DNA from 3 places in the Phreatobacter oligotrophus genome. Region 2 is predicted to be linked to each of the others. Evidence: riboswitches for the same ligand, from Rfam matches in the RefSeq annotation. Region 2 holds a riboswitch; each other region holds the start of a gene.

Region 1 (5,205 bases), on a different contig from region 2:
AGGGGATCGAACCCCCGACCTTCGGTTTACAAAACCGCTGCACTACCGCTGTGCTAAGCCGGCCACCGTGCCCTTCGCCTACCAATGGTGGCCGCCTGTGGCAAGACGGCCGTTGCCGCACCCGCGACTCCACGGCACTATGGGGTCTTCACCGGCGGTTAACCCTTCACGCGCCTTATGGATGCCTCTTTTGTTTGGCTCCTGTGCGGCCATCGTCGGCGGTTCGCTCCGCCGCTCGGTCGCTGCGCAGCCCTCCCCCGAGGGAACGGCGATGATGGTTCGCTGCTGCTTCGATGGGGGGAACGTGCCAAAGCGTGACGAGGCCGTTGCGTATGCGTAACCTGACCCGCGACCCCGTGCGTGGTGCCCGTTCGGCGCGCGCCGACGCCCCCCGCTTCCCCTGGTTCACCGTGCTTGCGCTGTCGGCGGGTCTTGCCGGCCTCGCGACGCTGGCCCTGAAGACGCGCACGATCGAGCGCGCCGAGGCCGCGACCGCGCCGGTGACCATCGGCGCCGGGCAGCCTGCTCTGGTGACGCTCGGCTCCTTCGCGCCGCTGCTGGATCCCGCCTACGACCTCGGCGCCGGCCGCCAGACCTTCGCCACGGCCCGCCCCCTCGCCGCCCATATCCACGCGCCGGCTCCCGCGGCGCAGGCCGCCCCTGCCCTGCCGACCGGCCCGCTGGTGCTGGCGAGCCTGCCCGGCCGCGATGTCGGTCTCGAGAGCCGGCCGGGCCTGCCGCTTGCCCCCATGCCGCTCGCCCGTCCGGGCAGCGCCGGCGCCGCCGCCGCCGAGGAGGACGAGGACGGCCCCGACACGACCCTGGTCGCGCCGCTGCCGATGCGCCGGCCCTCCGACGCGCCCGCCGCCGCCGCGACACCCGAAGCGCCGCGCATCGCCACCCGCCGCAACGGCCGCGAGCAGCAGGCCGCCGCCGCGCCCGCTCCGGCCCAGCCGGATGGCCGCAACTTCTTCGAGCGCCTCTTCGGCCCCCGCCGCGACGGCCAGGGCGACGGCCCGCAGCTCGCCTATGCCCCGAGCGACGGCAATCTCGGCACCGATGCCGGGGCCTCCCGCGGTGGCGGCCTCGGCGGCGGTTTCTCCTTCGGGATCGGCGGCCCGGCGCCGCGTCCGCCCATGGGCGTCGCGATCTATGACATCGGCTCGCGCATGGTCTACCTGCCGAACGGCGAGAAGCTGGAGGCCCAGTCCGGCCTCGGCGCCTATCGCAACGACGTCCGCTATGCCCATGTGCGGATGCGCGGCCCGACCCCGCCGCATGTCTATGACCTGACCGAGCGCGAGGCACTGTTCCACGGCGTGCGCGCCATCCGCCTCAACCCGGTTGGCGGCAGCCAGGCCATCCATGGCCGCGCCGGCCTGCTCGCCCACACCTACCTGCTCGGGCCGAACGGCGACTCCAACGGCTGCATCTCCATCAAGGACTACGATCGCTTCCTGCAGGCCTTCCTGCGCGGCGAAATCCGCCGGCTGATCGTGGTGCGGGACCGCACCGAGGCGGTGGCCGCCGTGGCCCGCGCCAACACCCGCGTCTCCTCGCGCTGAGGCGCGGGAGAAACAAGCGGTCACATTCATGTGACAAGCACTGGACGGCGGGCCGGTTCCGGCAATTTACTGCCTCGCCGTCCGCATACCTGTCGGCGGCTGCGCCCCTGTCGGAGGACACCATGACCACGATCAATCGCCGCCATGCCCTCGCCACCGGCGCTGCGGCCCTCGCCGCCCCGGCTTTCCTCACCGCCGCCTCCCGCGAGACCTTCGCCCAGGCTGCCGCCGCGGCCGTCCAGGCCCCCGGCTTCTACCGCTACAAGGTCGGCGACATCACCGTCACCGCCATCAATGACGGCTTCTTCGCCCGTCCGCTCGAGGGCTTCGTCCGCAATGCCGAGCTGCCGGCGGTTCAGGCTGCCATGGCCTCGGCCTTCCTGCCGACCAATGCCGTCCCGATCCCCTTCAACACCCTCGTCGTCGAGACCGGCGGCAAGGTCGTCCTGCTCGACACCGGCAACGGCAATACCGGCGCTCCGACCTCGGGCACCTGGATGGCGAATTTCCGCGCCGCCGGCTTCGATCCGGCCACCGTCTCCTCGGTGATCATCAGCCACTTCCACGGCGACCACATCAACGGCATCCGCCTGCGCGACGGCACCGCCGTCTTCCCGAATGCCGAGATCCAGGTTCCGGAGCCGGAATGGGCCTTCTGGATGTCGGACGAGCGCATGAACGCCGCTCCGGAGGCCATGCGCGGCGCCTTCCAGAACTGCCGCCGCGTCTTCTCGCCGGTCGCCTCCGCCGTGAAGCAGTTCAAGCCGGGCGCGGAAGTGGCCCCGGGCGTGACCTCGATGCCGGCCTATGGCCACTCGCCGGGCCACAGCGTGTTCATGATCTCCTCGGGCAATGCCAAGCTCGTCTACATGGCGGACGTGACCAACCACCCCGCCCTCTTCGTGCGCAATCCCGACTGGTCGGCGATCTTCGACATGGATGCCGATGCCGCCCGCGCGACCCGTCGCCAGCTGCTCGACATGGCGGCGAGCGAGAAGACCCGCGTGCACTTCTACCACGCGCCCTTCCCGTCCAACGGCTACATCGCCAAGGACGGCGCCGGTTTCCAGCTCGTCCCGGCCCAGTGGACCCCGTCCATCTGACCTGACGCCCAGCGCTCTGATCGGAAGGCCCGCCGGCAACGGCGGGCCTTTCGCATGGGGGCATCCGCTTGCCGCCGGATTGACACATTGTCGCAACCCGGCGCATTCATGGGGCACGCGACGGCGGCCGCCCGCAAGGGACGGCCACGGGAATGCGGTGCGTGGCGGGCCTCATGGCCCTCCGCAAGGCCGCAGCTGCCCCCGCAACTGTAAGCGGTGAGCCCTCCCCCATCAGCCACTGACGCCCCGTTCGGGCTTCGGGAAGGCGGGGACCGGGCGACGACCCGCGAGCCAGGAGACCGGCCGACGCGACGTCACTGTCCGTGCGTGCGGGAGGCGCGCCCGGGAGCGGTCCCTTCCGCTTGATCCGTGACACCACCGTCGCGGACGTTTGGCCTCTTCAGGCCGGAATTCCGCGACCATCTGGGTCCGCAGCGGAGTTCCGCCATGCCTGTCGTTTCCCGTCTCCCCCGTCGTCAACGTCTTTCCGTTCTGCTCGCCACGGCGGCGGTGATTCTCGTTCCCGGTCCCGTCGCAGCGCAGCAGCCGCCGCTCCCCGCGGCGCAACTGCCCGAAATCACCGTGTTCGGCGCCAGCAACGTGCCGCTGGAGGCCCCGCGCGTCGGCTCGGCCGTCACCGTCATCACCGCCGAGGACATCGCCAACCAGGGCGCGGCAAGCGTCCCGGACGTGCTGCGCCTCGTGCCCGGCGTCGCCGTCAACCAGTCCGGCGGCCGCGGCAGCCTCACCCAGACGCGCGTGCGCGGCGCCGAATCCAACCAGGTCCTGGTGGTGGTCGACGGCATTCCCATCAACGACGTGAACTCGGGCGATGCCGACCTCGCCAACCTGCCGGTGGACAGCATCGCGCGGATCGAGGTGATCCGTGGCCCGCAATCCGGTATCTGGGGCCCCAATGCCCAGGCTGGCGTCATCTCCATCACCACCAAGTCGGGCCGCGGCCTCGCCAAGCCTGAGCTGACGGCGCGGATCGAGGGCGGGTCCTTCGGCACGCTCCAGGGCTCGGCGACCGTCCGCGGCGCGCAGGGTCCCTTCCACGCCGCCATCTCCATTTCGGGCCTGCGCTCCGGCGGCTTCGTCGTCGCGCCCGGCACCACGCGGCCCAACGGCTCGGACATGGGCTCGCTCTCCGCCAAGATCGGCGCGGACCTTGCCGACTGGTTCGACGTCGAGGGCGTGTTCCGGATGGTCAGCCGCAGCGGCTTCTACAATCCCGGCAACACCGCCTTCGGACCGGGCTTCGTCACCGATCCGAACTACGGCTTCCTTGCCGCCGGCACCGGGCGCAACACCGCCAACGACATCCAGGGCCGTGTCGCCGCCACTGCCAAGCTGCTCGACGGGGCCTGGACGCATCGCTTCTCCGCCGACACCTCGCAGCAGTCGACCAATGCCCGCGACAGCTATGTCTCGGCCTTCGGCTTCCTCGAGAGCCAGGGCTTCTGGTCGCGCACCGAGCGCAACCGGGCGGAGTACCGCTCGGCCTATACGTTCGAGACGCCCGGCCTGCTCGGCGCCCGCCACACCGTCGTCGGCGGCGCCGACATCACCCGCGAGCATTTCCGCTACTACTACGAGAGCGATGGTTTCTTCGGGCCCTTCGTCAACGACACCTATGCCGGCGCGGGCCGCTCGCGCGAGCGCAAGGGCCTGTTCGGCGAGTATCTCGTCAGCCTGCCGACCGGCCTGTCGCTCTCCGGCGCGCTCCGCCAGGACTGGAACTCTGCCTTCCGCAATGCGCTGACCTGGCGCGTGACGGCGGCCCAGACGCTTGGCACCGGCACGAAGCTGCACGCATCGATCGGCAAGGGCGTGACCAACCCGACCTTCTTCGAGCTCTTCGGCTTCTTCGCCAATTTCACCGGCAACCCGACGCTGCGGCCTGAACATTCCATCGGCTGGGATGCCGGCATCGAGCAGCGCTGGTTCGGCGGCAAGCTCGTGACCGACGTCACCTATTTCCGCGCCAGCGTGCGCGATGCCATCGTCCAGTCCGGCGGCACGGCGATCAACCTGCCCTTCGAGACGACCCGCCAGGGCGTCGAGGTGGCAGTGACGGCGCGCCCGCTCGGCTGGCTGTCGATCACCGGCTCCTACACCTACACGGACACCCAGTCGGCCGAACTCGTCGGCGGCGTCTATGTCGGCAAGGAGGCGCTGCGCCGTCCGCGCCATGCCGCGAGCCTCTCGGCGGTGGCGACCCTGCCGGACGACAAGACGAAGGTCACAGTCACCGTCGCCCACAACGGCACCATGCGGGACAGCTTCTTCGGGCCGGCCGGCGCCACGGACGTGCGGCTCGGCGCCTACACGCTGGTGGGCGCGCAGATCTCCCACGAACTCAACCGCAATGCGACCGTCTATGTGCGCGGCGAAAACCTCTTCGGCCAGCGCTACCAGGAGGTCTTCGGCTACCAGGGGCCGGGCGCTGCCGTCTATGCCGGCATGCGCGTGAAGCTCGGCGGCGAGTGAGCCGCCGCGCCGCGGTTTAAACCGTTTCGCATCGCTGCCTTGCC
Region 2 (5,205 bases):
GCCTGACATCCGGACGGCTGGCTGCCCCCCACATCCAGCTTTCCTTCACCATGATCTCGCCCGCCGGTGCCCTCACCGGCGGGCGCGGCGTTTCAGCAGGCCCCGTGCCCTTGCTTTTCCGGGTGGTATCGTTATTTTCAGAAATAACAGAAAATAACGATAGCCAGCCGTTCCCCCGATGTCCTGGTCCTCCGCCGCGTCCCGCGCCTCAGCATTGCAGCCGTCATGGGCTGACGGCATTCTTGAGACGCGCACCGGCATGGTCCCGGCTCGCGGGTGTTCCGGTATCCCCCGGCCAGGAACAGGAGCCTTGACGCCATGAACGCGACCATCATGGACCCGACCATCCTCGCGCGGATCCAGTTCGCTGCGAACATCTCGTTCCACATCCTCTTCCCCACCATCACCATCGCGATGGGCTGGGCGCTGGTCTTCTTCAAGCTCCGCTACCGCGCGACCGGCGACCTCAAGTGGATGGACGTCTACCATTTCTGGGTGAAGGTCTTCGCCCTGTCCTTCGCGCTCGGCGTCGTCTCGGGCATCACCATGAGCTTCCAGTTCGGCACGAACTGGCCGGGCTTCATGGAAAAAGTCGGCAATGTCGCCGGCCCCTTGCTCGCCTATGAGGTGATGACCGCCTTCTTCCTCGAGGCGGTGTTCCTCGGCATCATGCTGTTCGGCTTCCGCAAGGTGCCGGGCTGGGCGCATACCACCGCGACGGTGCTGGTCGCCGGCGGCACCACGCTCTCGGCCTTCTGGATCATCGTGCTGAACTCGTGGATGCACACGCCGGTCGGGTTCGAGATCCGCAATGGCGTGGTCCATGCGACCGACTGGTTCGCCATCATCTTCAACCCGTCCATGCCCTACCGGCTGGCGCATATGCTGCTCGCCTCGGGCCTGACGGCGGCCTTCCTCATCGCGGGCCTGTCCGCCTATCGGTGGCTGCGCAATGACCGCTCGCCGGCCGTGCTCTCGGCCCTGCGATTCGGCGTCGGCCTCGCGGCGATCCTCATCCCCATCCAGATCTTCGCCGGCGACATGCACGGCCTCAACACGCTGAAGCACCAGCCGCAGAAGGTCGCGGCCATGGAGGGCAACTGGGAGACCGGTCCCGCCAAGCCGCTGCTCCTCTTCGCCTGGCCCGACGAGAAGGCGCGCGAGAACCGCTTCGAGATCGGCGTGCCCTATGGCGCCAGCCTCATCCTCAAGCATGACCCGCAGGGCGTCATTCCCGGCCTCAACGACTATCAGGGCAAGCATCCGCCAGTGGCGCCGGTCTTCTTCGCCTTCCGCATCATGGTCGGCGTCGGCATGCTGATGCTGCTGGTCTCGTGGGGCGGCGCCTTCTGGCTGTGGCGGCGCGGCGAGCCGCATCCCTGGCTCGCCCGCGGCCTCGTCGCCATGACCTTCTCGGGTTGGGTCGCGACTCTCGCCGGCTGGTACGTCACCGAGATCGGCCGCCAGCCCTGGCTCGTCTCGGGCGTGCTGCGCACGGCGGACGCGGTCTCGGCGGTGCCGGCCGCGATGGTGGCGACGACGCTGGTCGGCTACCTCCTCGTTTATGCGGCGCTGCTCGCGGCCTATATCGCCACGCTGTTCCTGCTCGCCCGCAAGGGTGCGGCCGGCAAGCCGGTGGAGACGGGTCCGACGCCGCATCCCAACGCCTTCGTCGCGGCGGAGTGAGCCTGATGTTCAACGATCCCGCCGTCTGGCTGCCGCTCGCCTTCGCCGCCCTGATGGGCCTGTCGATCCTGATCTATGTCGTCCTCGACGGCTTCGATCTCGGGGTGGGCATCCTCTTTCCCGGCGCCAGCGGCGCGGAGCGCGACCGCATGGTCGCCTCGATCGGCCCCTTCTGGGACGCCAACGAGACCTGGCTGGTGCTGGCCATCGGCCTGCTGCTCGTCGCCTTCCCCATCGCCCACGGCATGATCCTCACCGCGCTCTACCTGCCGGTGGCGCTGATGCTGGTGGCGCTGATCCTGCGCGGCGTCGCCTTCGAGTTCCGCGCCAAGGCGGAGGCCTCGTGGAAGCCGCTGTGGGACCGCGCCTTCTTCGGCGGCTCGCTGCTCACCGCGCTGACCCAGGGCTACATGCTCGGCCTCTATGTGACCGGGCTCGAGAGCACGCTGCCCACCGTCTCCTTTGGGCTGCTGACGGCGGTCTGCGTCGCCGCCGGCTATGCGCTGATGGGCGCGGCCTGGCTCATCATCAAGACCGAGGGCGATTTGCAGCGCTATGCGGTGAAGCGGGCGCGGCTGGCGCTGGTGGTCACCATGATCGGCTTCCTCGCCATCTCGGTGGCGACGCCGCTCGTCTCGCCGCGCATCTTCACCAAGTGGTTCTCGCTGCCGGAGATCCTCTTCCTGTCGCCGCTGCCGATCACCGCCGGCCTCCTCGCCGTGGCGGTCTTCATCGCCCTCTCGCATCTGCCGGATTCGCGCGACCGGTTCCGCTGGGTGCCCTTCGCAGGCTCCGCCGGCATCATGGTGCTGGCCTTCTTCGGCCTCGCCTATTCCTTCTATCCGTTCATCGTCCCGGACAGGCTCACCATCTATGCGGCGGCGGCTGCGCCCGAGAGCCTCGCGATCATCCTCTTCGGCGCGCTCATCGTCGTGCCGGTCATCATCGCCTATTCGGCCTTCGCCTACTGGGTGTTCCGCGGCAAGGCCGGCGAGCTGCGCTACGACTGATCGGGCTCGCCCTTGCCCCGGCGGCCCTTGCCGGGGAAGAGCTTGTCCTTCCAGTCCAGCGCCTTGACGATGCGCGAGCCGAGGCTGAGGAGCTGGATCAACCGCTCGGTCTCCAGCCGCTCGACGTCGTCGTACCAGGTGGTGAGCAGGTCGATGGCCTCATGCATGGCCTGCATCCGCCCCTGGGCGTAGCGCTCGGCCTCCGACCCCGGCTGCTCCATCAGCAATTCGCGCAGGACCGTCATGGTCGGGTCGATCTCGCGGCGCTTCCTCTGCTCGACCAGCTTGCGGACGATGGCCCAGACATCGTCGAGCGTGACGTAGAAGTCGCGGCGCTCGCCGGGCACATGCTTCAGCCGGATGAGCTCCCAGCTCTGCAATTCCTTCAGGGCCATGGCGACGTTGGAGCGCGCCACGCCCAGGGCATCGACGAGATCGTCGGCGCAGAGCGGCCGGTCGGCGAGGAAGAACACCGCATAGACCTGGCCGACGGTGCGGTTGATGCCCCAGCGCGAGCCCATCTCGCCGAAATGGAGCACGAAGGCCTGAATGAGCGGCGGAAGGTTCATCGGTTGGATCAGCCTTATCGGTCGCACCGCACTAGCGGAAGGGGCCCTGCCGATCAACGCCGATGCGTTCACCATGTGCGGCAGGCGACGTTGAGCGCCCCCTTGGGTTGTGCAACCTTGGCCCCACGAGCAGTGCCCGCCGCGGCGGGTGAAACGGGAATGCGGTGGGGGTTCGCCCGAAGCCGCGGCTGCCCCCGCAACTGTAGGCGACGAGCCCCGTCGACAGCCACTGGCCGAGAGGCCGGGAAGGCCGATGGGGCGCTGGAGTCGCGAGCCAGGAGACCGGCTGCTCGGGAACGCTGCTGATGGACGCAGCCCGGCGGGGAGCACGGGCGGCGCGCTGGCGAGGCCGAATGCCAGGTCTCGACCGTCAGGGCTGGCCTTCTGGCGCCGTGCGCCGGGACAGGATTCGTGTCACCTCCATTCCCTCCGACCGGCCTCGTGACGCTCGTCCTCGGCGGCGCGCGATCCGGAAAATCCGCCCATGCCGAGCGCCTCGCGCTGGGAGCCGGCGGCGAGCCCGTCTACATCGCCACGGCGGAAGCCCATGACGAGGAAATGGCGGAGCGCATCGCCCGCCACCGCGCCGACCGGCAGGGGCGCGGCTGGACCACGGTGGAGGAGCCGCTGGACCTGGCCGGCGCCATCGGGCGCGAAGCCCGCCCGGGCCGCTCCCTGCTCGTCGACTGCCTGACCCTGTGGCTCTCCAATGTCATGCTCGCCGGTCGCGATCCGGCCGACGCGCAGGAAGCGCTGGTGACCGCCCTCGGCGGGGCAGCGGCGCCCGTCGTCCTCGTCTCCAACGAGGTCGGGCTCGGCCTCGTGCCGGAGACTCCCCTCGGCCGCGCCTTCCGCGATGCCCAGGGCCGGCTCAACCAGGCCATCGCCGCCAGGGCGGACCGCGTTGTTTTCGTCGCCGCCGGCCTGCCCCTCACCCTGAAACCTGCCTGACACGTCATTTCCGAAAGATGTTTTCCATGACCGATACGTCCATGACCGATACGTCCAGCGCCGATGCCGTCGCCGATGCTCGCCATGCCGAGAAGATGAAGAAGGTGCAGGTGGCCCGCGCCCGCATGATGGCCACCAAGACGGTCGAGAAGGGCCTGCTCATCGTCCATACCGGCACCGGCAAGGGAAAGACCTCCGCCGCGCTCGGCATGGTCTTCCGCCATATCGGCCACGGCATGCCCGTCGCGGTGGTGCAGTTCACCAAGGCCGAGTCCTTCGTCACCGGCGAAGCGCTGCTGCTGCGCCGCTTTCCCGACCTCTGCACCCTCGCCATCATGGGCGACGGCTTCACCTGGGACACGCAGGACCGCGCCGCCGATATCGCCTCGGCCCGTGCGGCCTGGGAGCTGTCGAAGGAATTCATCCGCGACGACCGCCACGCCATGGTGCTGCTGGATGAGCTGAACATCGTGTTGCGCTACGGCTACCTGCCCGTCGAGGAGGTCGTCGATTTCCTCAAGGCCGAGACGCCGCCGGGCAAGCATGTCGTCATCACCGGACGCAACGCGCCGGCCGAGCTCGTCACCATGGCGGACCTCGTCACCGAGATGACCCTGGTGAAGCACCCGTTCCGCGACGGCGTCAAAGCGCAGAAGGGCATCGAGTTTTGACCCGTCGCACGCCCGCCCTGATGCTGCAGGGCACCGGCTCCAATGTTGGGAAATCCACCCTCGTCGCGGGTCTCGCCCGGGCCCTGCACCGGCGCGGCTTCGCGGTGCGGCCCTTCAAGCCGCAGAACATGTCGAACAATGCCGCCGTCACCGTCGATGGCGGCGAGATCGGGCGTGCCCAGGCGCTTCAGGCGCGCGCGGCCGGCGTCGCCCCGTCGGTGCACATGAATCCGGTGCTGCTCAAGCCGGAAACCGACAAGGGCGCGCAGGTCATCGTCCAGGGCCGTCGCGCCGGGACGCTTGAGGCCAGGAGCTTCG
Region 3 (5,205 bases), on a different contig from region 2:
GCGACAGCACCGTTTCGACGTCGAGCAAACCTAATCCCGGCACCGTTCCGGCCGGCCCTTCGATGCCGCTCGGATCGGCGATGCTCTTGCCCAACATTTGATAGCCGCCGCACAGCCCAAGCACCATTCCACCCCGGCGGACATGCGCGGCGATATCGACGTCGAAGCCGCTCTCACGCAGCGCCCTTAGCCCGGCAATGGTCGTTTTCGATCCGGGAAGGATCACCAGGTCCGCATCGCCGGGCAATGCTTGGCCGGGATGGACGCGGATCAGGTTGATGTTGGATTCAGCTTCAAGCGGATCGAGGTCATCGAAGTTGGCGATCTGCGGCAGGATGGGAACGGCGATCACAAGCTTGGCGTTGTCGCGCCGCCGGGTTGGACGATCCAGCGCCAACGAATCCTCAGCCGGAAGATTCCGCGACTCGGAAAAGTAGGGAACCAAGCCAAGCGAAGGCCAGCCGGTAGCAGCGACAATTGCGTCATCGCCGGCGGCGAACAAGCTTGGGTCGCCGCTGAATTTGTTGACGATGAAGCCTTGGACAAGCGCGGCGTCTTCGGGATCGAGAACGGCCTTGGTGCCGATCAGACTTGCAATCACGCCGCCGCGGTCAATGTCGCCGATGATCACGACAGGCGTATCGGTTGCACGCGCGAAACCCATGTTGGCGATGTCATGTTTCCGCAAATTGATTTCCGAGGCGCTTCCCGCGCCTTCGACCAGGATCAGATCGGCTTCTTGCTTCAAGCGTTCGAAACTGTCGAGCACGTAGGGCATTATTTTGGGTTTCATGCGCATGTATTCGATGCCTTTCGCCGTGCCATAGACTTTTCCCTGCACGACGATTTGCGCGCCGACTTGACTCTGTGGCTTGAGGAGCACCGGGTTCATGTGAATGCTGGGCGGCACGCCGGCGGCGCGCGCTTGCAGCGCCTGCGCGCGGCCGATCTCGCCCCCGTCGGCTGCGACCGCGGCGTTATTGGACATGTTTTGCGCCTTGAATGGGCGAACCCGCAGTCCGCGTTTGGTGTAGGCGCGCGCGAGGCCGGCGACGATGAGCGATTTGCCCACGTCGGAGCCGGTGCCCTGAAACATAATCGCGCGTGCGGCCACTGTCAGAACTCCAAATCTTAAAACTCGATGCCGGGCTGTGCCTTCACGCCGGCCTTGAAGTGATGTTTGACGAGGGTCATGTCGGTGACCAGATCGGCCGCGGCGATCAGGTCGGGCTTGGCGTTGCGGCCGGTGATGACCACGTGCAGGTCGGGTCGCCTCGCGGCGAGCGTTGAGATGACCGCCCGCAGATCGAGATAATCATAGCGCAGCGCGATGTTCAGCTCATCGAGGATGAGGAGCGCGAGCGTCGGGTCGGCCATCAGTTCGCAGGCTTTGTTCCAGGCGCGTTCTGCCGCGGCGACGTCGCGCTTAAGGTCCTGCGTATCCCAGGTGAAGCCTTCGCCCATGGTGTGCCAGACCACCTGATCGCCGAAGGTCTCCAGCGCGTCGCGTTCCGCCGAATGCCAGGCACCCTTGATGAATTGGATAACGCCGACGCGCCGCCCGCGTCCGAGCATGCGGAGCGCGAGCCCGAAAGCCGCGGTCGACTTGCCCTTGCCGGTACCGGTGTGGATGATCAGCAGGCCCTTCTCGACTGTCTTTTCCGCGATCTCGGCGTCCTGCACCGCCTTTCGCTTTTCCATCTTGGCGCGGTGGCGTTCGGCTTCGGTCTCGTCGATGATCTTGCTCATGGCGTTCCCTTTACGAACATCGGCAGCCCTGCGACGACGAGGACGACGCGGTCGGCACGCGCCGCGATCCGCTGATTGAGCCGCCCTTGCAGATCGCGAAATCGCCGAGCTTGTGCGTTCTCTGGCACGATGCCAAATCCGACCTCGTTGCTGACCAGAACGAGCGGCGTCTTGCGCGTCGTCATTGCGGTTTCGAGGCGCTCAACTTCGGCGTCGATGTCGCGTTCCTTGAGCATCAGATTTGAGAGCCACAGCGTCAGGCAATCGACGAGAATTGCGCTCGATGCCGCTGCGGTGGAGATCGCCCCAGCGAGGTCGAGCGGCGCTTCGACCGTTTGCCAATCGCGTCCGCGACGATCGCGGTGCTTGGCGATCCGCGCCGCCATCTCGTCGTCCAATGGTTCCGCGGTCGCGACGTATATCCAGGGCGGTCGCGACGCCATGACAGCCGATTCCGCATAGCGGCTTTTGCCCGACCGGGCGCCGCCGAGGACAAGGGTCAATTGCGGGCCGTCGCTTGCCAATAGACCATCCACCATTCAAATCATCACCCTAAGCCGGCGCGGTCCTTTGAACCATATTGCCCACCCAAAAGGCTAGGGCCGCACCGGCGCGCCAACTGGTGCGTCCATTGACAAAGCCGCCATCTGGCCATTTATAGGTCTGGAACTGACGGTCTTTTCGAACAGAAGAGCGAAAAGGGAATGCGGTGCGGGACGAAGGTCCCAATTCCGTAGCTGCCCCCGCAACTGTAAGCGGCGAGCTCGTGCCACAATGCCACTGGGACATTCCCGGGAAGGCGGTGACGGGCGGTGACCCGCAAGCCAGGAGACCTGCCGTTAGTTCCGTCACGTGCCGGGCGGGGTGCCCTGGCACAAACAACGCTGTGACGGCCTCATCGGGCGGCGTATGCCGTTCGAGCACCCGAGATTAATGCGGATCGCTCCAAGGAGGAGCAGCGCGGGTGACAATGGCCGATAATTCCAACAACGCAGACATTGAGGCGCGTAACGGCGCGACAGCCATCATCTATGTCTGCACGACGTGCCGGCAGCCCGACGATCCGGACGATGCGCCACGCCCCGGCGCGGCGCTTGCCGCGGCAACGGCGCGTGCGGCTGAAAACACCGATATCACCGTTCAACCGTTGCGCTGCCTTGCTAATTGCAAGCGCGGCTGCAGCGCGGTGATGCGACGGACCGATGCATCGGCCCCCGCGTGGACTTACGTATTCGGTCATCTCGATCCGGCGGCGGACGCGCAGGCGTTGGTGCAAGGCGCGCAGCTTCTCGCTCAATCGGCCGACGGCTTGATGCCGTGGCGCGACCGGCCGGACGCCTTGAAGCGGGGATTGATCGCGCGGGTGCCGCCGTTTGATTTTCAGGAGCCGAGCGAATGACGGATGAGCTTGCGCGCGTTCCATGTACGATCGTCACCGGCTTTCTGGGGGCCGGCAAGACGACGCTGATCCGTCACGTGCTGGCCAATGCGAACGGGCGCCGGCTCGCCATCATCGTCAATGAATTTGGCGATGTCGGCATCGACGGCGAAATCTTGAAGGGTTGCGGCGACGAAACCTGCCCCGAGGAGAATATCGTCGAGCTTGCGAACGGGTGCCTGTGTTGCACCGTGGCCGACGAGTTTGTCCCGGCGCTCGACGTCATTCTCGCGCTCCGTCCTAAGGTCGAACACATCGTGATCGAGACCTCCGGGCTCGCGCTGCCAAAGCCGCTGGTCCAAGCGTTCCACTGGCCGTCGATCAAGAATCGCGTGACCGTGGATGGCGTGGTCGCGGTCGTCGATGGCGCGGCGCTGGCCGACGGCCAGGTGTCGGGCGACATGAAGGCGCTGGCCACGCAGCGTGCGGCGGACAACGCGCTCGATCATGACGATCCGATCGAAGAAGTGTTCCAAGATCAGATCGCATGCGCCGATCTTGTCGTGATGAACAAATGCGATCTTCTTGATCAATCGGGGATCGACAAAGCGTCGGCGTCAATCGCCAAGGCCTTGCCGCGCGCGGTCAAGGTCGTGCAGGTGTCGAACGGCAAGGTCGATGCGCCGACGCTGCTCGGCCTCAATGTCGGCACCGAAGCCGATATCGAAAACCGCCGGACGTTGCATGACGACGAGCTCGATCATGATCACGACGATTTCGACAGCTTCGTCGTGCCGCTGCCTGAGATCGACGACCCGGCGGCGCTGACGGGTCTCGTGGCGGCGACCGCCGAGGCGACCGGCGTGCTGCGGATCAAGGGTTTCGCGGCGGTGCGCGGCAAGCCGATGCGGCTCTTGGTGCAGGCGGTCGGCCCGCGCGTCACGTCGCACTACGATCGCCCCTGGGCCGCGTCGGAAAAGCGCGAGACGCGCCTAGTGGTGATCGGGCTTAAGGGACTAGACCGCGCCGTCATCACGCGCATGCTCAGTGGATGATCGATGCATCTATTGACGACCAGCTCAGCGAGCCTTGACGACATCGTCGAGCCGGTCGATCTCGGTCAGCCGCCCGGCGATATCGCTATTCTTTCGTTTGCCGACAGCGATCTAGGCGGACTTGCCGCAGCCTGGGCCGTCGAGCGCGAGACGTTGCCGAGCGTCCGTCTGGTGCAATTGCGCGATCTCAAGCACCCGATGTCGGTCGACCTCTGGATCGATCGCGTTGGCCGCCATGCCAAGGTGATCGTCGTCCGTCTGCTCGGCGGGCTCGTTTGGTGGCAATACGGAATTGAGCGGCTCGCCGTGCTCGCGCAGGAACGCGGCATCGCGCTGGCAGTGTTACCCGGCGAGGATCGCGACGATCCGCGGCTTGCCGAGATATCGACGCTGCCGTCCGACGAACTCGCGGCCTTGCTGCGCTACTTCCGTGAGGGTGGCCGTGACAATCTTCGCGCGCTCTTGCGCCGGTTGTCCGGACATGCAGGGGCGGCGTTGAAATATTCCGAACCCAGCCCGCTGCCACGGGCCGGTGGATACACGCCGGCGGAACAAACGATTGATCTCGATCGCCTCCTGAGCACGATTACGCACGGGCGGCCGGTGATCCCGATCGTCTTTTACAGGTCGATGCTGCTGGCCGCGGACGTTGCGCCGATCGATGCGCTCTATCATGCGCTGGTCGCGCGTGGGCTCGCGCCGGCGCCGCTGTTCGTCACCAGCCTGAAGGATGCCGAAGCCGCCTTGTTCCTACGCGCGGCATTATCGCGGTTGGCTCCCGCTGTGATCGTCACCACGACGGCGTTTGCCGCCGCCGGAGAACCCGGCGCGCCAACGCCGCTCGATGACGTCGGTGTTCCCGTGCTTCAGGCCATCGTCGCCACCACCAAGCGTGCGGCCTGGAGCGACAGCCCGCGCGGGTTTGGCGCCGCCGATCTCGCCATGCATGTCGTGCTGCCCGAACTCGATGGCCGCGTGCTTGCCGGCGTGTTGTCATTCAAAAATCCCTCGCAACTGTTCGAA

Evidence for each region. Region 2 has a riboswitch for cobalamin ahead of cobU (bifunctional adenosylcobinamide kinase/adenosylcobinamide-phosphate guanylyltransferase). Riboswitches for the same ligand answer to the same signal wherever they lie in the genome.
Region 1: another riboswitch for cobalamin. It lies ahead of C8P69_RS20585 (TonB-dependent receptor plug domain-containing protein); the one in region 2 lies ahead of cobU (bifunctional adenosylcobinamide kinase/adenosylcobinamide-phosphate guanylyltransferase).
Region 3: another riboswitch for cobalamin. It lies ahead of C8P69_RS21645 (DUF1636 family protein); the one in region 2 lies ahead of cobU (bifunctional adenosylcobinamide kinase/adenosylcobinamide-phosphate guanylyltransferase).

The regions. Positions count from the first base shown of each region.
Region 1 is NZ_PZZL01000013.1:24,217-29,421, reverse strand. Features, by position in the region: tRNA gene C8P69_RS20600 (tRNA-Thr) at 1-63, opposite strand, end outside; gene C8P69_RS20595 (DUF2778 domain-containing protein) at 333-1,565, shown strand; gene C8P69_RS20590 (MBL fold metallo-hydrolase) at 1,688-2,668, shown strand; cobalamin riboswitch at 2,773-2,990, shown strand; gene C8P69_RS20585 (TonB-dependent receptor plug domain-containing protein) at 3,116-5,161, shown strand.
Region 2 is NZ_PZZL01000003.1:166,098-171,302, reverse strand. Features, by position in the region: gene C8P69_RS08005 (methyl-accepting chemotaxis protein) at 1-6, shown strand, start outside; gene C8P69_RS08000 (cytochrome ubiquinol oxidase subunit I) at 334-1,686, shown strand; gene C8P69_RS07995 (cytochrome d ubiquinol oxidase subunit II) at 1,692-2,696, shown strand; gene C8P69_RS07990 (GbsR/MarR family transcriptional regulator) at 2,687-3,265, opposite strand; cobalamin riboswitch at 3,379-3,570, shown strand; gene cobU (bifunctional adenosylcobinamide kinase/adenosylcobinamide-phosphate guanylyltransferase) at 3,677-4,216, shown strand; gene cobO (cob(I)yrinic acid a,c-diamide adenosyltransferase) at 4,258-4,887, shown strand; gene C8P69_RS07975 (cobyric acid synthase) at 4,908-5,205, shown strand, end outside.
Region 3 is NZ_PZZL01000020.1:3,475-8,679, forward strand. Features, by position in the region: gene C8P69_RS21630 (cobyric acid synthase) at 1-1,114, opposite strand, end outside; gene cobO (cob(I)yrinic acid a,c-diamide adenosyltransferase) at 1,132-1,749, opposite strand; gene cobU (bifunctional adenosylcobinamide kinase/adenosylcobinamide-phosphate guanylyltransferase) at 1,746-2,288, opposite strand; cobalamin riboswitch at 2,406-2,604, shown strand; gene C8P69_RS21645 (DUF1636 family protein) at 2,720-3,148, shown strand; gene cobW (cobalamin biosynthesis protein CobW) at 3,145-4,182, shown strand; gene cobN (cobaltochelatase subunit CobN) at 4,186-5,205, shown strand, end outside.